3 regions of the Streptomyces sp. NBC_01520 genome follow, and region 3 is predicted to be linked to each of the others. Evidence: riboswitches for the same ligand, from Rfam matches in the RefSeq annotation. Region 3 holds a riboswitch; each other region holds the start of a gene.
What was found. A riboswitch is a leader RNA that binds a small molecule or an ion and turns the genes downstream of it on or off. The one in region 3 is predicted to bind cobalamin.
Positions count from the first base shown of each region.

Region 1 (7,162 bases), 2.2 Mb from region 3:
CTTGGCGGTGAGCACCTCCTGCGACTTCTCGCTGGTGAAGAGCGAGATCCACTCCTCACCCAGGTCGGTGACCTTGGACTTCGCGGTCACCGCGAGGTCCGAGCCGCCGATGAAGGAGGGGAGGGCCTTGCCGTTCGGGCCGGGCATGCCGGCCGTGCCGATCTTGCCCTCGAGCTTCGGGTTGCCGTTGTTGGCACCGTCGACGACCGAGCCGGACTCCCAGCCGTTGCCGTAGATCAGGGCCGTCTTCTCGTTGGCCATGACGTTGGCGTGGTCCTGCTCGTCCTTCGTCTGGTCGGCCTTGTTGTACTTCTTGACCAGGTTGACGAAGTGCTCGATGCCCTTCTGGGACTCGGCGGAGGAGAGGTTGCCCTTCCACTCCTTCGCGCCCTCGTCGTACTCGGCGATGGAGCCGCCGTAGCCCGCGACGTAGGACATGGCCGCGTACCAGTAACGCCCCGGCAGGTAGAGGGACGAGAAGCGCTTGTCCTTCTTGTTGTACTCGGCCGAGACCTTGTCGAGTGCGGTGAGCAGCTCGTCCTCGGTCTCCGGCAGGACGTCGCTGCCGGTGCCCTTCTTGAGCATGTCCTTGTTGTAGATCGCGACACGGGCGCCCGCGTAGTAAGGCACGCAGAACTGCTTGCCCTCGAAAGTACAGGTGTCCTTCAGACCCTTGATCCAGGTGTCCGAGTTGTCGTACTTCTTGGGGTCGATCTCGGCGAGGGCGCCGTTCAGGATGTACTGCATCGTCTCGGTGTTGCCGAGCTCGACGACGTCCGGGAACTTGTCACCACCGAGCGCGGTGTCGAGCTTCTTGGCCTTGTCCGCCCACTGCTGGTACTGGACGTTGACCTTGACCTTCGGGTACTTCTTCTTGAACTGCGCGTTGACGTCCTTGACCAGTTCCGGCCAGGTGCTCTGCGCGTCGACCATGAGCCAGACCGTCAGGCTCTCCGTACGGTCCTTCGGGGCCTTCGAAGCGTTGTCTCCACTGTCCCCACCACACGCCGCGATACCGGTCATCATCGCTGCGACGCCTACTGCCGCTATGAGCTTGCGCTTCATGCCACACCCTCCTCAGGGATACCAGCAACCCCCCGCCCACCGCGGAAATGTACGACCAGTACTGCCTGTGGGTCTGGGACCTGGTCTTTAATGGTTTAGACCAGTACCGGGAGCTTGGCCTAGACCTTTAGGGGTGTCAAGGGTGTATAAGAAGTGCACTCGCGTCCGTTATAGGACCGACATCTAAGAGAGGGCGACGACCCGTGACCGGACCGTGCCACCATGTGAGCCGCGACAGACGGAGGAGCCGGTGACGGCAGCAACGCAGCAGTCGGGAAGGCGGGCCATGGGTACCGACGGGGCCAGCAGTACGGGCGAGACCGGTACGGGTACGGGTGCGAGTGCGGGTACGCGCACGGCACGCGTCCCCAAGTACTACCGGCTCAAGCGCCATCTCCTCGACATGACCGACACCTTGCCACCCGGCACCCCGGTGCCGCCCGAGCGGACCCTGGCCGCCGAGTTCGACACCTCGCGCACCACCGTGCGCCAGGCCCTCCAGGAGCTGGTCGTCGAGGGCCGGCTGGAGCGCATCCAGGGCAAGGGCACCTTCGTCGCCAAGCCGAAGGTCTCCCAGGCCCTGCAGCTCACCTCCTACACCGAGGACATGCGCGCCCAGGGGCTGGAGCCGACATCTCAACTGCTGGACATCGGTTACGTCACAGCGGACGACACGCTCGCCGGACTGCTGGACATCACGGCGGGCGGCCGGGTGCTGCGGATCGAGCGGCTCCGGCTCGCCAGCGGTGAGCCCATGGCCATCGAGACCACGCACCTGTCGGCCAAGCGCTTTCCCGCGCTGCGTCGTTCGCTCGTGAAGTACACCTCGCTCTACACCGCGCTGGCCGAGGTCTACGACGTCCGCCTCGCGGAGGCCGAGGAGACCATCGAGACCTCGCTGGCCACCCCGCGCGAGGCCGGACTGCTCGGTACGGACGTGGGCCTGCCGATGCTCATGCTGTCCCGGCACTCGATCGACGGACACGGCGAGCCGGTGGAATGGGTGCGCTCGGTGTACCGGGGCGACCGGTACAAGTTCGTGGCCCGCCTGAAACGGCCGACCGACTGACCGCCACTTTCGGCTGATCCCCCTGCAATTGCAGGGGGATCAGCCATTTCGGGCGACGCCGGACCGTTGCAGGACCGCAATGCGGACGGGGGGTGACGGTGCCCGGCACTCTCGCCTAGATTTCCTGCGCATTACAACAGGTGATCAGCGAGGGGACGGAGTCGCCACATGTCAGAAGATACCGAAGCGAAACCACCGACAGTGACACCGGCAAGGGTGGTCATCGCGCTCTGTCTGATCGCACCGTTCGTGGCGATGCTCTGGGTGAGCTCGTACGCAAAGGTTGAACCGACCTTTGTCGGCATCCCGTTCTTCTACTGGTACCAAATGCTCTGGGTGCTCATCTCGACCGCACTCACCATGATCGCGTACATGCTGTGGCAGCGTGACCAGCGCGCCCGCAAGGGGGGTGCGTCAGCATGAAGGACGGCGTGAACGGCGTGGCACTCGCCGTATTCATCTTCTTCTTCGTGGCCGTCACGGTCATCGGATTCATGGCCGCGCGCTGGCGCAAGGCCGAGAACGAGGCCAGCCTCGACGAATGGGGGCTGGGCGGACGGTCGTTCGGTACCTGGGTCACCTGGTTCCTGCTCGGCGGCGACCTCTACACGGCGTACACCTTCGTCGCGGTCCCCGCGGCGATCTACGCGGCGGGCGCGGCCGGTTTCTTCGCCGTCCCGTACACGATCCTCGTCTACCCGCTGATCTTCACCTTCCTGCCACGGCTCTGGTCCGTCTCGCACAAGCACGGGTACGTCACCACCTCGGACTTCGTCCGAGGCCGCTTCGGCTCGAAGGGTCTCTCGCTGGCGGTCGCTCTCACGGGCATCCTGGCCACGATGCCGTACATCGCTCTCCAGCTCGTCGGCATCCAGGCCGTACTGGACGTCATGGGCGTCGGCGGCGGCGAGACCACGCACTGGTTCGTCAAGGACCTGCCGCTGCTGATCGCGTTCGCCGTACTCGCCGCGTACACGTACTCGTCGGGGCTGCGCGCACCCGCGCTGATCGCGTTCGTCAAGGACGGCCTGATCTATCTGGTCATCGCGGTGGCGATCATCTACATCCCGATCAAACTGGGCGGATTCGACGACATCTTCACCAAGGCGGGCGAGGCCTTCGCACAGACGAACGAGGCAACGGGCAAACCACGCGGGGCGCTCGTCCCCGGTGACATGGGCCATTGGGGATATGCCACGCTGGCCCTGGGATCGGCGCTGGCGCTCTTCATGTATCCGCACTCGATCACTGCGACGCTCTCCAGCCGCAGCCGTGAGGTGATCCGGCGCAACACCACGATCCTGCCGCTGTATTCACTGATGCTGGGTCTGCTGGCGCTGCTCGGATTCATGGCGATCGCCGCCGGGGTGAAGGTGGACAACGGACAGTTGGCCATTCCGCAGCTGTTCGAAGACATGTTCCCCGACTGGTTCGCCGGTGTGGCGTTCGCCGCCATCGGAATCGGCGCTCTGGTACCTGCGGCGATTATGTCGATCGCGGCGGCAAACCTCTTCACCCGAAATATCTACAAGGACTTCATCAAACCCGACGCCACCCCCGCGCAGGAGACCAAGGTCTCCAAGCTGGTCTCCCTCCTGGTCAAGGTCGGGGCGCTCGCCTTCGTCCTGACCATGGACAAGACGGTGGCGATCAACTTCCAGCTGCTCGGCGGGATCTGGATCCTCCAGACGATGCCGGCCCTGGTCGGCGGCCTGTTCACCCGGTGGTTCCACCGCTGGGCCCTGATCGCGGGCTGGGCGGTCGGCATGCTGTACGGCACGGTGGCCGCGTACGGTGTCGCGAGCCCCACCCAGAAGCACTTCGGCGGCTCCTCGAAGGAGATCCCCGGTATCGGGGAGATCGGCTACATCGGTCTCACCGCGTTCGTGCTGAACGTCGTCGTGGTGATCGTGCTGACCTTCGTCCTCAACGCGCTGAAGGCCCCGGCGGGCATCGACGAGACGTCCCCGTCCGACTACACGGCGGACGTGGGCGACCCCGGCGTCCAGGAGAAGCTCCCGCCGGCCACGGTGGGCGCCCCGGGCGGTCACTGACCCCCTCGGAGTGACGTGTTCCGTCCCGGTGGGGTCCACCCCGCCGGGACGGAACCATGAGCGGGGCACCCCACCCAGGAAATTGGGGTGTGCGCGGGGCCTGCCGCCCGGGGCAGACTGACGGCCATGGATGTCTCGATCAGACGGGTGCGCACCGAGGAGCACGAGGCCCTGGGCGAGATGACCGCCCAGGCGTATCTCGGCGACGGACTGCTGGACCTCGGCGCCGACGACCCTTATCTGGAACAGCTGCGCGCCGTCGGGCGACGGGCCGCGGAGGCTCTGGTGCTGGCCGCGGTGGACGCCGACGGCGGGCTGCTGGGCGGTGTCACCTACGTCGCGCCCGGCAGCCCCTGGGCGGACATCGCCGGCCCGGACGAAGCGGAGTTCCGGATGCTGGCCGTCGCCGCGAAGGCGCGTGGGCGCGGTGCGGGCGAGGCGCTCGTACGGGCCTGCGTCGACCGGGCACGCGCCACCGAAGGACTCTCCGGGATCGTCCTGTCGACCCAGTCGTCCATGGAGGCAGCCCACCGGATCTACCGCCGCCTCGGCTTCGTACGGACCCCGGAGCGGGACTGGAGCCCTGTCCCGGGCTTCACCCTCCTGACGTTCCGCCTGGCCTTCTGACCCGCCGCGACACTACATGTGGGGGCTGCCGCAATCGGCGGCCCCCACATGTATGCTCGTGCTCGCTGTCGCCGCAGGGGAATCCGGTGCGAATCCGGAACTGTCCCGCAACGGTGTGATCCGTGTGCATCTGTGCACCCGGAAGTCCGAAGACCTGCCGACAGCGTGTCCGGCTCGACCGAGCCGGATGCCATACGTCCGGGCCTCGCGGAGGGCCGGTGGACGCCGTGCACCGTGCTGCCCCCAACGGGGCACCGCCCTGCCCGGCATCACCGCTCCCGCCGGCCCCGAGCCGAGCGAGGGATAGCCCCAGTGACCATCGCGCCAGCCGATCCGGTTTCAGCGGTCGACTCAGCCGAGTCCACGCCCGACGGGCCCGGGACCGCACTGCTGCGGACCCTGACCGATCTCACCGTCGATCTGCCCGACACCGACCCCGGGCGGGTCGCCGCCGCCGCGCTGCGCGGCCGTAACGCGCGGTCCGACGAGGCGGAGCTGCGCTCGCTGGCCACCGAGGCCGCCGCGGGGCTGATCTCCGAGGACCCCGCCTACTCCCGGCTCGCCGCCCGGCTCCTCACCCGCTCGATCGCGGACGAGGCGGTCGGCCAGGGCGCGGTGTCCTTCTCCGCCTCGGTCGCCACCGGTCACCACGAGGGCCTGATCGCCGACCGCACGGCCGAGTTCGTCACGCTGCACGCGGCGGCCCTCGACGCGCTGGTCGAGCAGGCTCTCGCCGACCGTGCCGACGACCGCTTCGGCTACTTCGGCCTGCGGACGCTGTACAGCCGCTATCTGCTGCGCCACCCGCTCACCCGCCAGGTCATCGAGACCCCGCAGCACTTCATGCTGCGGGTCGCCGCCGGGCTCGCCGAGGACACCTCCGCGCACGCCCTGGACGAAGTGGCCGCGCTGTACGGCCTGATGAGCCGGCTCGACTACCTCCCCTCCTCCCCCACGCTCTTCAACTCCGGCACCCGCCACCCGCAGATGTCCTCCTGCTATCTGCTGGACTCGCCGCTGGACGAGCTCGACTCGATCTACGACCGTTACCACCAGGTGGCGCGCCTCTCCAAACACGCGGGCGGCATCGGCCTCTCGTACTCCCGCATCCGCGCACGCGGTTCACTGATCCGCGGCACCAACGGGCACTCCAACGGCATCGTGCCGTTCCTGAAGACGCTCGACGCCTCGGTCGCCGCGGTCAACCAGGGTGGCCGCCGCAAGGGCGCCGCCGCCGTCTACCTGGAGACCTGGCACGCGGACATCGAGGAGTTCCTGGAGCTGCGCGACAACACCGGTGAGGACCAGCGGCGTACGCACAACCTCAACCTGGCGCACTGGATCCCGGACGAGTTCATGCGCCGGGTCGACGCGGACGGCGCCTGGTCGCTGTTCTCCCCGGCCGACGTGCCGGAACTGGTCGACCTGTGGGGCGACGACTTCGACACCGCCTACCGGGCGGCCGAGGCCAAGGGGCTGGCCCGCAAGACCATGCAGGCCCGTGAGCTGTACGGCCGGATGATGCGGACCCTCGCCCAGACCGGGCAGGGCTGGATGACGTTCAAGGACGCCTCCAACCGGACCGCGAACCAGACCGCCGAGCCGGGCCGCGTCGTGCACTCCTCGAACCTGTGCACCGAGATCCTGGAAGTCACCGACGACGGCGAGACGGCCGTCTGCAACCTCGGTTCCGTCAACCTCGGCGCGTTCGTCGCCGGCGGGGAGATGGACTGGGAGCGGCTGGACGCCACCGTCCGCACCGCCGTGACCTTCCTCGACCGCGTGGTCGACATCAACTTCTACCCGACCGAGCAGGCCGGCCGGTCCAACGCCCGCTGGCGCCCGGTGGGCCTCGGCGCGATGGGTCTGCAGGACGTCTTCTTCCAGCTGCGGCTGCCCTTCGACTCGCCGGAGGCCCGCGCACTGTCCACGAAGATCTCCGAGCGGATCATGCTCGCCGCGTACGAGGCCTCCTGCGACCTCGCGGAGAAGTCCGGCCCGCTGCCCGCCTGGTCCGAGACCCGCGCCGCCCGCGGTGTGCTGCACCCCGACCACTACGACACCGAGGTCGTCTGGCCTGAGCGCTGGGACGCGCTGCGCGCCCGCGTCGCGAGGACCGGGATGCGCAACTCCCTGCTGCTCGCCATCGCGCCGACGGCGACGATCGCCTCGATCGCCGGTGTGTACGAGTGCATCGAGCCGCAGGTCTCCAACCTCTTCAAGCGCGAGACCCTCAGCGGTGAGTTCCTCCAGGTCAACGCGTATCTGGTGGACGAGCTGAAGCAACTCGGCGTGTGGGACGCGCGCACCCGTGAGGCGCTCCGCGAGGCCAGCGGCTCCGTGCAGG
Region 1 covers NZ_CP109404.1:5,353,356-5,360,517, reverse strand. Annotated here, with positions in the region: gene OG524_RS24545 (sugar ABC transporter substrate-binding protein) at 1-1,065, opposite strand, end outside; gene OG524_RS24540 (GntR family transcriptional regulator) at 1,352-2,134, shown strand; gene OG524_RS24535 (DUF3311 domain-containing protein) at 2,303-2,557, shown strand; gene mctP (monocarboxylate uptake permease MctP) at 2,554-4,188, shown strand; gene OG524_RS24525 (GNAT family N-acetyltransferase) at 4,315-4,815, shown strand; cobalamin riboswitch at 4,855-4,992, shown strand; gene OG524_RS24520 (ribonucleoside-diphosphate reductase subunit alpha) at 5,128-7,162, shown strand, end outside.
Region 1: it holds a riboswitch for cobalamin, as region 3 does, so the genes downstream of both, OG524_RS24520 (ribonucleoside-diphosphate reductase subunit alpha) here and OG524_RS34065 (CbtB-domain containing protein) in region 3, are expected to answer to the same signal.

Region 2 (7,162 bases), 7.2 Mb from region 3:
ACGGGCGGCTGACGCGGACGGACCGCCCGGTCGGCAGACAGGCCGACTGCTGCTCCGTACGGACGTGCCGGATCGCGCCCGTCACCGCGGTTCGCGAGGCTGGCCCGGATGCGGGGACACGCGATCCCCCGTACCTCCGAGGGCAGGAGCAGGAATGCAGCAGGACAAGCACCCGTCGTACCGCCCCGTGGTCTTCCGCGACCGTTCCGCCGGCTACGCCTTTCTGACCCGGTCCACCGCGTCGAGCGACCAGACCATCGACTGGGACGACGGCAACAGCTACCCCGTCATCGACGTGGAGATCTCGGCGGAGAGCCACCCGTTCTTCACGGGCAAGGCGCGTGTGGTCGACACCGAGGGACAGGTCGCCAAATTCGAGCGCCGGTACGGGGACGAGTCAGGCAAGGACGAAGGGGGCAAGGGAGCCTCCTGATCCCTTACCTTCCCGGGACGCACGCCCCTGCGCGGGAGACGGGCCCGATGCCGCGCCTCCGGTGACCCGGGCCACGAACGGGGCGTGCGCGGTGCTCCCGGACGCGGTGCCGTGCACGGCCGGGCACCCGCCACGGCCGGGCCCGCGCACGGCTCCGTGCCCCGCGTACCGTCACCCGGGTTCGTACAGGTCTGACCAGCACACCTGTACCCGGGTGGTGAGTGTCCTCGCCCCCGCCCCGGTCGTTTAGATCTGCATGACCGTGCCCCTTACCGACACCGCCCCACTATCCACCGTCGATCTGCTGACCGGCGTCCTCCTGGGCGCCGGCTACCGCCGCGAGCACGGCTTCTGGCAGCGGCTGATCAGTACAGAACCGTTCCGCCGCCCCGCGGGCGGGACCCCCGAGGAGCGCCTGGGCCTCGCCTACGAAAGGCTGCGCATCCTCAACCGCTCCCTCGACAGCGGAGCACGCCTCGCCGCCGACCCGCGCGCACTCGCCGCCCTGCACGAATGGCTGGGCCCGGTGGACCCCGCGCTCACCACCGTGGCGGGCATCCACTACAACCTCTTCCTCGGCAGCCTCCTCGACCACGACGCCGTCGGCAGCCGCGACCTGTCGGACCACCTGACGATGCGCCGCGTCGGCACCTTCCTCTGTACGGAGGTGGCGCACGGCAACGACGCGGCGGCCATGGAGACCACCGCCACGTACGACCGCGCGCGCGACGGCTTCGTGCTGCACACTCCGAACGCGGGTGCGCAGAAGTTCATGCCCAACACCAGCCCGGCGGGCGGGCCGAAGTCCGGACTGGTCGCCGCGCGTCTGATGGACGACGGCGAGGACCACGGGATCCGCCTCTTCCTCGTACCGCTCACCGACGACGTGCGGGCTCTGCCCGGGGTACGCGTGCGGCGTCTGCCCGCCAGGATGGGCAGCCCCGTGGACCACTGCCTGACCGCGTTCGACCAGCTGTTCGTGGAGCGGTCCGCGTTGCTGGGAGCGCGGGAGGGAGGCGGCGGGCAGGGGGACTTCAGCAGCACGCGGGCCGATCGCCGGCGACGCTTCCTGACCTCCATCGGCCGGGTCGTTCCCGGCCGGATCTCCATGAGCGCCTGCGCCGCGGGCTCGGCCAGGGCCACCCTCGCCGTCGCCGTCCGCTACGGCGGGCACCGGATGATCTCCGGTGCCCGGGGCGCCCGTACCGTCCCCGTCAACGCCCACCGGACCCACCACGGGCCGCTCGCCTCGGCCATGGCGACGGTGTTCGCCATGAGTCTTCTGCACCGCCGGGCGCTGGACCGGTGGGAGGTCTGCACCGAGGAGGACCGGGCCGCGGCGGAACGGCTCGTCGCCGTCGCCAAGGCCTGGATCACCTGGCAGGCACGCGCCGTCATCGTCCAGTGCCGTGAACGCTGCGGTGCGCAGGCGTTGCTGGAGAACAACGGCATGACCGAGCTCGTCACCGGCGTGGAGGGCGCCATCACCGCGGAGGGCGACAACGTCGCCCTGTACAGCAAGGCGGCCGCGGACCTGCTCCTCGCGGCCGACCCCGACCGGTGGGACACCCCGCTCGACCGCACCCCCGGTGACCTGGCCGATCCGTACTTCCTCGGCAGACTCCTCGCGGCCGTCGAGAAGATCTGGTTCGGCCGGGCCAGGGAGCGGTTGCTCTCGGCGATCCACGACGACAGGCTCGCACGGTGGAACGCGGGCTCCGGGCCCGCCCTGCGCGGAGTCGAGGCCCACGCCTACCGGCAGGCCGCCGAGGCCTTCGCGCAGGCACGCGCCGCGCTGCCCGGCGGGGCCGCGCGGGAGCGGCTGACGGAGCTGGAGCGGCTGTTCGCCCTCGAATGGGTGGCCCGCAACAGCGGCGACCTGCTGGCCGCGGGTCTCCTGAGCGCCGATCAGGTCGACCAGTTGCCCGACGCCACCGAGGAGCTGATCGCGGCCGTCGCCGCGCACGCCCCCGAACTGGCCGAGTCCTTCGCGCTGCCCGCCGAACTGCTCGCGGACTGGCCGATCGCGGGACCCGACTACGCCGACGCGTACGACGACCCCGAGGGGCCCTGGCAGGCCGGGGCGGCGCTCGCGTCGGCGGGCACGGTGTGAGCGCCGAACGGGCCGTTCGCGGACGCCCCGGCACCACCGTCCCGGGCCGCCGGGGTGTGCGCGAGACCATGGAGATCCTCGGTCTGCGGGCCGTTCTGCTGGCGTACTGGGGCACCACATCCCTGCTCGCCCGCCGCACGAAACCCCAGGCCGGTTGAGGCGAATCGGTTCGCCGCACACCCTGACGGCACGATGGGCAACCAGTGGGCGAGGGAGGTGCGCGGGGGTGTGCGGCAGATGCCTGTGCACCCCCTCCCGGCGCGTGCGGGCCGCCCGATCGCTGCGTGATAGCTTGCAGACGCCAGTCGCACTCCACGTGGAGTCAGGGAATCCGGTGAGAGTCCGGAGCTGACGCGCAGCGGTGAGGGGGACGGGCGGGGCCAACAGCCACTGGGACACTCTCGGGTGCCCCGGGAAGGCGTCCCGTCCGGACGAACCCGAGTCCGAAAACCTGCTGGCACCCCGCTTCCGTACCGGGAGCGGTATTCCGTACGGGCTTCGCGCAAGAGCCCAGAGACGCAGAGGGATTCCGTGCCGTCCATACCCAGTGCCGTACGCCGAACCGTCATGCTCACCGCGGGACTTGTCCTGATCGGTGCCTGCGGCGGCGGGAACACGAGCCCGTCCGGAGAGGCCGCGAAGGACGGCGGTGCCGGATATCCGGTGACGCTGAAGAACTGCGGTCGCACGGTGACGGTCGGGGCCGCACCGCGCCGCGCGGTCTCCCTGAACCAGGGATCGACCGAGATCCTGTTCTCCCTGGGCCTCGCCGACCGGCTCGTGGGCACCGCGACCTGGACCGACCCGGTGATGAAGGGCCTGGAGAAGGCCGACGCCGCGGTACCCCGCATCGCGGATAACAACCCCTCGTCGGAGAAGGTCCTCGACAAGGAACCCGACTTCGTCAGCGCCTCGTTCGAGTCGACACTCGGCAAGGGCGGTGTCGCGCCCCGCGAGCAGTTCGAGAAGCTCGGTGTGCCGACCTACCTCTCGCCGACCGACTGCACGGCCAAGGACAACACCGGCAGCAGCGACGGCTCCCGCACGAAGCCCCTCACCATGGACAGCGTCTACGGCGAAGTCCACGACCTGGCGAAGGTGTTCGGCGTGCAGGAGCGGGGCGACGCACTCGTCGCCGATCTCCGGAAGCGGATCGGGACGGCGACCGCGGACATCGACGCCTCCGGCACCACCCTGCTCTACTGGTTCGCGAACTCCGAGGCCCCCTACCTGGCCGGCTGCTGCGGAGCGCCCGGCATCATCACCAAGGAACTCGGCGCGAAGAACGTCTTCGACGACACCCACGAGGAATGGCCCCAGATCAACTGGGAGACCGTCGCCGACCGCAACCCCGACGTCCTCGTCATCGGCGACCTGACGCGCAAGTCGCAGACCGCCGAGAGCGCCGAGAAGAAGATCGAGTTCCTGGAGACCAACCCCGCCACGAAGAACATGGACGCGGTCCGGCACAAGCGCTACGTCCTCCTCAGCGGCCAGGCGATGAACCCGACCATCCGCACCGTCGAGGGCGTGGAGGCGGTCGCCGCCGGGCTGCGCTCCTTCGGGCTCGCCGGGTGACCGTCACCCGCGGAGCGACCGTCACCGAACAGGCCCCGGGCGTACTTCCGGACAGAGCGCCCGCCCGCGTCCTGCGCGACGGCCTGCTCTGGAGCGGCGGTGTCGCCCTGCTGCTCCTGTCCGTCGCGGTCGCCGTCACGATCGGGCCGGCCCGCATCTCCGTCCCCGACGTCTGGTCCGCGGTGGCCTCCCACCTCGGTCTGGGCGACACCCGGCTCACCCCGATCCGGGACGGCATCATCTGGAACCTGCGCATGCCCCGCACCCTGCTCGCCGCGGTCTGCGGGGCGGGGCTCGCCGTGTGCGGAACGGTGATGCAGTCCCTGCTGCGCAACCCGCTCGCCGACCCGTTCGTCCTCGGCGTGTCCTCCGGGGCGTCCACCGGAGCGGTCGTCGTCGTCGTCCTCGGGGTCGGCGGGGGAGCGGTGTCGATCTCCACCGGGGCCTTCGTCGGTGCCCTGTGCTCGTTCGCCCTCGTGCTCCTGCTCAGCCACACCCTCGGCGGATCGACCGACCGGGTCGTGCTGTCCGGGGTCGCCGCCATGCAGCTGTTCTCCGCGCTCACCTCCTTCGTCGTGATGACGGCCGCCGACGCCGAACAGACCCGGGGCGTGCTGTTCTGGCTGCTGGGCTCCCTGAGCGGGGTCGGCTGGACCGATGTGTGGATGTGCTCCGCGGTGCTCGCCGTGACGCTGCTGATCTGCCTGGGACACGCCCGTACCCTCGACGCGTTCGCGTTCGGCCAGGACGCGGCGGCGGCCCTCGGCATCCATGTCGCCCGTACCCGGATCGTGCTGCTCTGCACGACCGCGCTGCTCACCGCGGCGCTCGTCAGCTCGGCCGGCGCCATCGGGTTCGTCGGCCTCGTCCTGCCGCACGCCGCCCGCGCGCTGACCGGCTCGGGACACCGTCGGCTGCTGCCCGTCACCGCGCTCGCCGGGGCGGTGTTCCTGGTCTGGGTCGACACACTGGCCCGGACCGTCCTCGACCCGCAGGAGGTGCCGGTCGGTGTGTTCACCGCCCTGATCGGCGTGCCCGCCTTCGTCCTGGTCCTGTACCGCACCCGGAGGAGCACATGACGGACACCGGCCTGCGGGCCGAGCGGGTGACCCGCGAGGCGGGCGGACGGATCGTCCTCGACGGCGTGAGCATCGCCCCGCCGCCCGGCGCCACGGTCGGGCTCCTGGGCCCGAACGGCTCGGGCAAGTCCACGCTGCTGCGGGTGATGGCCGGGGTCCTCACCCCGGGCGCGGGCGTCGTCACCCTCGACGGCCGCACACTCGCGGACACCGGCCGCCGCACGGTGGCCCGGCGCGTGGCCGTCGTCGACCAGCACGCCGTCACCCAGGTCGAGCTGAGTGTGCTCGACGTCATACGACTCGGCCGCATCCCGCACCGGCGTGCCTGGTCCGCACCCGGCCCCGAGGACGAGGCCGCCGTGCGCGAGGCACTGGCGCGCACCGGACTGGCCGACCGTGCCGGGCAGTCCTGGCACACCCTGTCCGGGGGTGAGCGCCAGCGGGTCCAGATCGCCCGCGCCCTCGCGCAGCAGCCGCGCGAACTCCTGCTGGACGAGCCGACGAACCACCTGGACATCCAGCACCAGCTGGAGCTGCTGTCCCTGGTCGCCGAGCTGCCCGTCACCGCGGTGATCGCACTGCACGACCTCAATCTGGCGGCCATGTTCTGCGACCGGGTCACCGTCATGAGGGAAGGCCGTGCGGTGGCCGCGGGAACACCCTCGGAGGTGATCACCGAGGAACTCATCGCCGAGGTCTACCGGGTCCGGGCCGTCGTGACGCCGGACGGGCCGGACGGCAGGCCCTCGGTGCGCTTCCTGCCGGGCGCGGCCGGCCGCGCCCCCGGTACCGGGTGAGTCCGGCGGCACGTGGACGGGCGCGCCCGGCATTCGGGCCGGCCGGATCCGTGCGCGGACGCGAAGGGGCGGGCCCGCAGAACGTCCGGGTCCGCCCCTCGCTACTGCCGCGAGGCCTGTCGCCGCCGGGTGAGGGGGTCAGCGGCGACGACCCTGGCCGTACTCGCCGCCCATGTCCTTGCCGCTGCCCATGTCCTTGCCGTCCGCGTAGTCGATCTTCTCCTTACGGATCTCGGCGGAGACTTCCTTCTGTTCGGTGACCTTGTTGGTTTCGAGACGGACCCGTTCCACCGGGACGGCCTCCTTGCGAACGGTGGCGCGCTCGGCGTGCAGGGTGACCTCGACGTCCTGCTCACCGATGTTCGTACCGGTCGACTTCTCGTCCGGCCGCAGAGGTTCGCGCACCACGCGCACCTCCTCGTGGGACACGGGCACCGTCCGGGTGACGTGCTCGGTCACGACGTACTTGTGCAGGCGTGCCCTTCCGCTCTCGTACTCCTCCGTACCGACGAGGAGCTGTTCCTCGGAACGGACCATTTCCTCCCGGCCCGCGGCACCCGCGGCGGACCGTTCGGCCCCGGCTCCGGCGAGCGGACGCGAGGTGGAGGACGCCTCCGTGTCGCGGTGCCTGCCCATCCCGGCGCCCTTGGTGGCCGCGGTGCCCGGCGCACCGGTCGTCGTCGTCTTGCCGGTCCCGGAGGTGCGGGCCGTTCCCGCCGCCGCTCCGGCTCCCGCTCCTGCCCCGGCGGCGCCCATGGCTGCCGTTCCGGTTCCGGACGTGGTGCGTGCGTCGCCGCCCGCGCCCGCGTTGCCCGCGGCCTTCCTGGTCAGGCCGTAGTGCCGGTAGAGCTCCTCCTCCTCGGCTACGGAGAGATGCGCGTCGGCGTCGACCCGTGGGGCGTCCTTGACGCGGTCCTTCGTGTGCGAGACGTGCAGGTCGGAGCTCACACGACGGGCTCCGGCAAGTGGTACGAAGCTCTCCTTCATGCCGAACATGCCGGTCTTGACCGTGATCCAGTCGGGCTTGCCGGTGTCGTCGTCGACGTACACCCGCCCCACACTGCCGACCTTCTCGCCGTCGCTGTCGTAGACAGTCAGACCGTCGAGTTCTCCGGAATCCGTGAAACCGTCAGCGGCTCCCATGGCCGATTCCTCCTCGCCC
Region 2 covers NZ_CP109404.1:305,616-312,777, reverse strand. Annotated here, with positions in the region: gene OG524_RS01440 (ABC transporter substrate-binding protein) at 1-12, shown strand, start outside; gene OG524_RS01435 (type B 50S ribosomal protein L31) at 155-433, shown strand; gene OG524_RS01430 (acyl-CoA dehydrogenase) at 690-2,546, shown strand; gene OG524_RS01425 (hypothetical protein) at 2,543-2,704, shown strand; cobalamin riboswitch at 2,832-3,020, shown strand; gene OG524_RS01420 (ABC transporter substrate-binding protein) at 3,114-4,124, shown strand; gene OG524_RS01415 (FecCD family ABC transporter permease) at 4,121-5,203, shown strand; gene OG524_RS01410 (ABC transporter ATP-binding protein) at 5,200-6,000, shown strand; gene OG524_RS01405 (PRC and DUF2382 domain-containing protein) at 6,139-7,143, opposite strand.
Region 2: it holds a riboswitch for cobalamin, as region 3 does, so the genes downstream of both, OG524_RS01420 (ABC transporter substrate-binding protein) here and OG524_RS34065 (CbtB-domain containing protein) in region 3, are expected to answer to the same signal.

Region 3 (7,162 bases):
CGGGCAGCGGCTTCGTCGACCGGTACGACACGGAGGGCAAGGGCGCCACGACGTTCGACGTGACAGTCCCCGCGGCCGGCGACTACGACGTGAACCTTCGCTATTCCAACGGTCCCAACCCCTTCCAGGGCACCAAGTCCCTCTCCCTCCACGTCAACGGGGAGAAGCTGAGACAGACGGAACTTGCCTCGACGGGCACCTGGGACACCTGGTCGACGCGGACCGAGCGGATCCGCCTGCGCGCGGGGCCCAACACCGTCTCGTACCGCTTCGATCCCGGCGACACCGGGCATGTCAACCTGGACCTGATCACCGTGCTCCCGCACGGTGCCCCCGTCCCCCTCTTCGACGGCACCACCGCCTCCCAGGAGCAGTGGCAGCACACGGACGGCCGACGCGTCGAATGGCCGTTGTCCGCCGAGCGATCGATGGAGGTGTGCTGCGGTGACATCCGCACCAAGGACGCCTACCAGGACTTCAGGCTGCGCCTGGAGTTCCGGGTGCCGCTCCTGCCGGACGACGTGACCGGGCAGGACCGCGGCAACAGCGGTGTCTATCTCCAGGACCGCTACGAGCTCCAGATCCTCGATTCGTACAAGGACACCACCCTCGACGCGAACGAGGCGGGGGCGATCTACCGGAAGAAGGCGCCGGACATCAACGCGGCCACGGCTCCGGAGACATGGCAGACGTACGACGTCACGTTCCGTGCGGCGCGGTTCGACGACAGCGGCGCCAAGACCGCCGGTGCGCGCGTGACGGTGGTGTGGAACGGACAGAAGGTCCACGACGACATCGTGATCGACGGACCGACCGGTGCGGGTCTGCCGGAGGGCCCGTCGGCCGGAGCGATCCGTCTCCAGGACCACGGGAACAAGGTGCGGTTCCGGAACATCCGGATCGAACCGCTGAGTTGAGACGGTGCGGTTCCGGGGCGGCCGGATCGAACCGCTGAGTCGGTCCCGGTTCCGCCGAGGCGCGGGGCACCTGCGAACCGTAGGCGCCCCGCGCGGATCTCCGTGTACAGCATGCGGGTGGGGTCCGGTCAGAAGGTGAAGACCGGTCCCTCGCCCAGACCTGCCCGCATCTCGCACGCGTTTGCGAAGGCGGTCGGCCAGGAGACGCTACGGCCCTGCCACACACCGGTCGCCTCAAGGGCGACGGGATCTCCGTGGGTACTGCCTTCGTGTGCTCCGGACGGCCGAGAAGGGGATCGCGGCCGTGACGAGCGCCCCGACGCCGACCATGGGTACGACCCACGTCCAGCCCGCGCCGTCACGCCAGGCGGAGTAGCCCGCGCCCAGGAAGACCGGGCCGACGAAACAGCAGATCGTGGCAAGGCCGGCTGGCCCACCAGCACACCGGCGTAGCCGCGCATCGCCCCTCCTCCGTACGCGCCCCGCGAACGGAGCGCTGATCGTCTCTCCTCGTCGCGGTGGGGGACGCCGGCCGAGGCCGCGGAGTTCCACCGGTGCCCTGGTCCTCGGGATCCGCAGGGTTTCCGGACACGTACGGCCGGGCGAGTCGTAGCACGATGACCGCCCCAACAGGACCGGCAAGAAGGTAAATTCGAACAATGAGATCACCCAGCGGCCCCGCCCCGCACCCGCCGAAGGGACAGGGCCGGCTCCTCGCAGTGAGCGATCTTCACGTCGGGATCGCCGACAACCGCCCCATCACCGACCAGCTGCACCCGTCGTCCGACGAGGACTGGCTCATCGTCGCGGGCGATGTGGCGGAACAGGCCGAAGAGGTCGAGCGCGCCCTCGAAACGCTGGCCGGGCGGTTCGCCCACGTGATCTGGACGCCGGGCAACCACGAGCTGTGGACCGTGGACAGGGACCCGGTGAAACTGCGCGGCCAAGCGCGGTACGAGCACCTCGTCGGGGTGTGCGCGGAGCTGGGTGTGACGAGCCCCGAGGACCCGTACCCGCGGTGGCAGGGAGCGGACGGACCCGTGGCCGTGGCCCCGGTGTTCCTGCTGTACGACTACACGTTCAGGGTCCCGGGGACGGCCACCAAGGAGGAGTCCCTGGCGCGGGCGCACGAGGCGGGGGTCGTCTGCACCGACGAATACCTGCTGCACCCGGATCCGTACCCGGCCCGCGACGACTGGTGCCGGGCGCGGGTCGCACTGACCGAGGAGCGGCTGGCCGCGCACGACCCCGAGGTCCCGCTTGTGATCGCGGGCCACTGGCCGCTGGTGCGCGAACCCACGTCGGTCATGTGGTACCCGGAATTCGCCCAGTGGTGCGGCACGGAACTCACCGCAGACTGGCACCGCCGCTTCAATGTCGCGGCCGTCGTCTACGGGCATCTGCACATCCCCCGCACGACCTGGTACGACGGTGTGCGGTTCGAGGAGGTCTCGATCGGCTACCCGCGGGAGTGGCGCAAGCGCGGGCACCCGCGCGGGCTGCTGCGGCAGATCCTTCCGTACGAGGGGGAGGGGGCTCCGGCGGGTCGGGGTCCTTCGGGGGCGTCCGGCGTCGCGCGCTCCGCACCCGGTTCACCCGGTTCACCCGGTTCGCCCGGTTCACCTGGTTCACCTGGTACTCCGGGGGATGCGGGCGCCGCGTCGTGATCGAACGGCTGCTTCCCGCGTACGTGGCGTGCGCGGACACGTACGAGACTGAGGCTCCGGCCGGAACCCTCTACCCGGAGGAGGCGCTGCTGGTCGCCACGAGCGTGGACCGGCGCAGGCACGAGTTCGCGGCCGTACGCGCCTGCGCGAGACGGGCCATGGCGACCCTCGGGCTGCCGCCGCAGCCGGTGCTGCGCGGCCACCGCGGCGTACCGCTGTGGCCTGCGGGGATCGTGGGCAGCATGACGCACTGCGACGGCTATCGTGCCGCGGTGATGGCCCGGGCGACCGACGTCCGCGCGCTCGGCATCGACGCCGAGCCGAACGAGCCGCTGCCGCCCGATGTGTGGGAGGCGGTGTCGCTGCCCTCGGAGCGGCGGCGGATCTACTCGGGGGCGTTGCCAGGGGTCTCCCCGGGGGCTTCCCCGGGGCTTTCTCCCGGGGCGGGGGGCGTGACGCCGCACTGGGACCGGCTGCTCTTCAGCGCCAAGGAGAGCGTGTTCAAGACGTGGTTCCCGATCACCCGGATCGAACTCGACTTCGACGAGGCCGACATCACGTTCCACCGGAGCTCCGAGGCCGCCACCGAAGGCACGTTCACCGCGGAGCTGCTGCGCCGGGCGCCGGGGATGCCGGTGTCGTACGAGGGGAAGTGGCTGGTCGACAACGGCATCGCGGTCACAGCGATCGCGCTTCCCCACGGCTGAGGGAACCGCGGTTGCCCGCCCGCCCCCTCCGGACCGTGCTCGGCGCACCGTGGAGGGTGCGGGCCGCTATCGGCCCAGCGGCCGGCCGCACCGAAGGTTCCAGCGGCCGGACCTTCCGCTGAGTTCGGTCAGGGTCAGCGGGGCGACATCCAGCCGCCAGAAGGTCTCCATCGGCAGACCCAGGGCATGGACCATCGCGGCGCGCACGACCGCCGGTTCGACGACCGCAAGCCGTCGGCCCACGCCCCAGGCCGGGGAATCCAGCAGCGTGCCCACCCGGGTGGTCAGGTCCAGCAGCGACTCGCCGCCGTGCGGAGCGGCCGAGGGGTCGGTGAGCCAGGCCGCCACCGCGTCCGGCTCGGCGGCGCTCACCTCGGAGAGCCGCCGGCCACGCCAGCGCCCCATGTCCCAGTCGCGGAGGGCGGATTCGGGGAGGGCGGGCTCGGCAGGCCCGGTCGTGCCGGCGAGCCCCAGCGCCTCGGCGGTCTGCCGGCAGGGGACGGAGGGGCCGTGCGCCCGGTGGTCGGCGGCAGGTACCGCACCGGCGGCAGCGGCGGCTGCGGCACTGCGCGCACCGGCCTCGTCCAAGGGCGCGTCGGCCTCGAAGCGGGCGTCCCGCAGCGCGGAGTTCATGGCCGGTGAGATCAACATCACCCGTACCGTCATCCTCTGCCTCCACTTCCCGGACAGGAGCCTTCTGCGTAGGCGCTTCATGGGAACACGGCCCGTCCCACGAGCCGTTGTCGGGGCCGACGCACCATGGCGGTGGCCGAACCGCAGGCGGTATGGTCGCGGCACCCATGACGAGGGTGAAACGGAAGTCCGGTGAGAATCCGGCACGGTCGCGCCACTGTGTACCCGCATCGCTGCGGGGAGTCAGACCCGGCACCTTCGTCTCAGGCACCACGACAGGGACGCGTGTTCCCACAGGAGGTTCTGCCATGGCACATTCTGCCGCCCCCACCACCGTCGCACCGGTCATCACGCCCATCTCGCCGAAGGCCATCGCACCCTGGGCCGTCTTCTTCGGCATCCTCATGCTCGTCCTGCTGTACTTCGTCGGAGCCGAACAGGGAGCCACCGCGGTCATCTCGGGCGAGGCCGTGCACGAGTGGGTCCACGACGGCCGTCACCTCCTCGGGTTCCCCTGCCACTGAGACTTCGGGAACCAGGGGAACGTCTCATGAACTCCGTATCGGTCAGAGCTCTGCTCATCCGCGGCATGCTGGCCGGCCTTCTGGCCGGCGCGCTCGCCCTTGCCGTGGCCTACTTCCTCGGTGAGTCGCGGGTGGACGCCGCCATCGCCCTGGAAGAGGCACAGGCACACACGCACGCCCACGAGCACGGCGAGGAACTGGTCACGCGCACGATGCAGGCCACCGGCGGTCTCGCCACCGGCGTCCTGGTCTTCGGCGTGGCCGTCGGCGGCATCGCCGCACTCGTCTTCTGCTACGCCCTGGGCCGCATCGGCTCCTTCGGCCCGCGGGCCACGGCAGCACTCGTCGCGGGGGGTGCCCTGCTGACGGTGTACGTCGTGCCCTTCCTGAAGTACCCGGCCAACCCGCCGGCGGTGGGGAACCCGGACACCATCGGGCAACGCACCGGGCTGTTCTTCCTGATGGTCGCGCTCAGTGTGCTGCTCGCGGTGGCCGCCGTCATCACCGGCAAGCGGCTCGCACCGCAGTTGGGCAACTGGAACACCACGATCACCGTGGGTGGGGCGTACGTCCTCCTCGTCGGGCTCGCGTACGTCTTCCTGCCCTCGTTCAACGAGGTCGGCGCGGACTTCCCCGCCAGTCTGCTGTGGGAGTTCCGGCTGGCGACACTCGCGGTCCAGGCGACCCTCTGGGTCAGCTTCGGTCTCGTGTTCGGCTACCTCACTGAACGGCTGCTGGTGCCGCGTCCGAGTGCTGGTGGTGAGGTGGCGGCCGACCGTGTCGCTGCCCGCTCGGCGGGTGCCATGAGCTGACCCTCACGCCTGCGACCGCACGATTGAGCCCGCCGGGGAGATATCCGGCGGGCTCAATCGTTGTGTGTCCGTGCCCGTGAGGTCCGGGGTATTCATGCAGGTCTTTCCTGGTTGATCCGGTCCGACAGGGTGGAACTCCGGCAGGTGGCACTCCAACAAGGTAGCGATGTTATCCACAGAAGATAGCGTTGCTACCGCATGAGTGCTAGCGTGGTCGTACCGGGTTCGTGGCAGCAGTCGCAGCCCCTGTTCCCAGGAGAAGCGTCATGACTGAACAGCACACCACCACCTCCGCGCGCCGGGTCGCTCTCGTCACCGGAGGGTCGCGGGGTATCGGCCGGGAGAGCGCCGAGAGGCTGGCCGCGGACGGCTTCGCCGTCGTCATCAACTACGCGGGCAATCGGACCGAGGCCGAGGCCGCGGTGGCGGCTGTGGTCGCCGCAGGTGGCGAGGCTGTCGCGCACCAGGCGGACGTCGCCGACGAGGTGGCCGTAGCCGCCCTCTTCGACGCGGCCGAGGAAGCGTTCGGCGGCATCGACGTGGTGGTCCACGCCGCGGGCGTCATGACGCTCGCCCCGCTGGTCGACACCGATCTGGACGCGCTGGACCGGATGCACCGCACCAACATCCGCGGCACCTTCGTCGTCGACCAGCAGGCGGCCCGCCGGCTGAGGAGCGGCGGGGCGATCATCAACTTCTCCAGTTCGGTGCTGTCGCTGTCCCTCCCCGGATACAGCGCCTATGCGGCCACCAAGGGCGCGGTCGAGGCCATGACGCTGATCCTGGCCCGCGAGCTGCGCGGCCGGGACATCACGGTCAACGCCGTCGCCCCCGGGCCGACGGCCACCGCGCTGTTCCTGGACGGCAAGGACGAGGAGACCGTCGCGCGGATGGCGGCCCAGCCGCCCCTGGAGCGGCTCGGCACACCACAGGACATAGCTGAGGTCGTGTCCTTCCTCGCCGGCCCGGCCCGCTGGGTGAACGGGCAGGTGCTGCGCGCCAATGGCGGCATCGTCTGACGCGGAGAGCCTCTTCTTCCCGTCCACCCTCGTCATCGCCTCACGGAGGAGCGCGGCCATGGGCAAGGTCATCGTGATCACCGGCGGAGGGGGCGGCTTCGGAGGGCCGGCGGTCAGAGGCCCGGCGCGCGCCGGGCACACGGTCCACATGGCGATGCGCGACACCCGGACGCGCACGGCGCAGGCGGAGCGTGTGGCCGCCGCCGCAGGCTGCGCGGCCGAACATCATGTGGATCTCCGGACCGTCGAGTTGGGCGTGCTGTCCCAGCGGTTGCAGTTCTACGAGAAGCGCTGCGCGGGTCCGACGGATCGGATATCCGGTCGCCCGGAAGACCTGGCGCTCGCCGTCGCCGACGCGCCGCAGATCGCCGGGGCCGTCGTCGAGGTGGTGGACGCCGAGCACGGGGAGCGGCCTTTCCGGATCCGATGTGGATCCGGCGGGCGACGGCAGGGAGGCCGTCAGTGTTCTCGCCGACCGGACCCGTGCCGAGTTCCTCGGCCGGATGGGGCTCGACGACTGCTGACTCTCGGGCCCGACGACCTGCCGGCTCCCCATGCCGCCGCCTGACCTGGGCCGTACACCGCTTGATAGCGTCCCTTCGATGAGTACACGAGCACGCATCCTCGAAGTCGCGGCCAGGCTGGTCGCCGAGTCGCCGGACGGGGACATCTCCACGCGAGCCGTGTGCGAGGCCGCGCAGGTCGGGGCGCCGGCCCTCTACCGGCACTTCGGCGACAAGGAAGGGCTGTTGTCGGCGGTGGTCGACCACGGCTTCGACGCCTACCTGGAGACCAAGCGGGAGCGCGGCGACACCTCTGATCCCATCGAGGACCTCCGTAGCGGCTGGGACAGTCACGTCGAGTTCGCCCTACGGAACCCGAA
Region 3 covers NZ_CP109404.1:7,547,541-7,554,702, forward strand. Annotated here, with positions in the region: gene OG524_RS34045 (family 16 glycoside hydrolase) at 1-917, shown strand, start outside; gene OG524_RS34050 (metallophosphoesterase family protein) at 1,577-2,584, shown strand; gene OG524_RS34055 (4'-phosphopantetheinyl transferase) at 2,581-3,291, shown strand; gene OG524_RS34060 (histidine phosphatase family protein) at 3,358-3,957, opposite strand; cobalamin riboswitch at 4,067-4,196, shown strand; gene OG524_RS34065 (CbtB-domain containing protein) at 4,233-4,448, shown strand; gene OG524_RS34070 (CbtA family protein) at 4,475-5,260, shown strand; gene OG524_RS34075 (SDR family oxidoreductase) at 5,527-6,279, shown strand; gene OG524_RS34080 (hypothetical protein) at 6,338-6,847, shown strand; gene OG524_RS34085 (TetR/AcrR family transcriptional regulator) at 6,882-7,162, shown strand, end outside.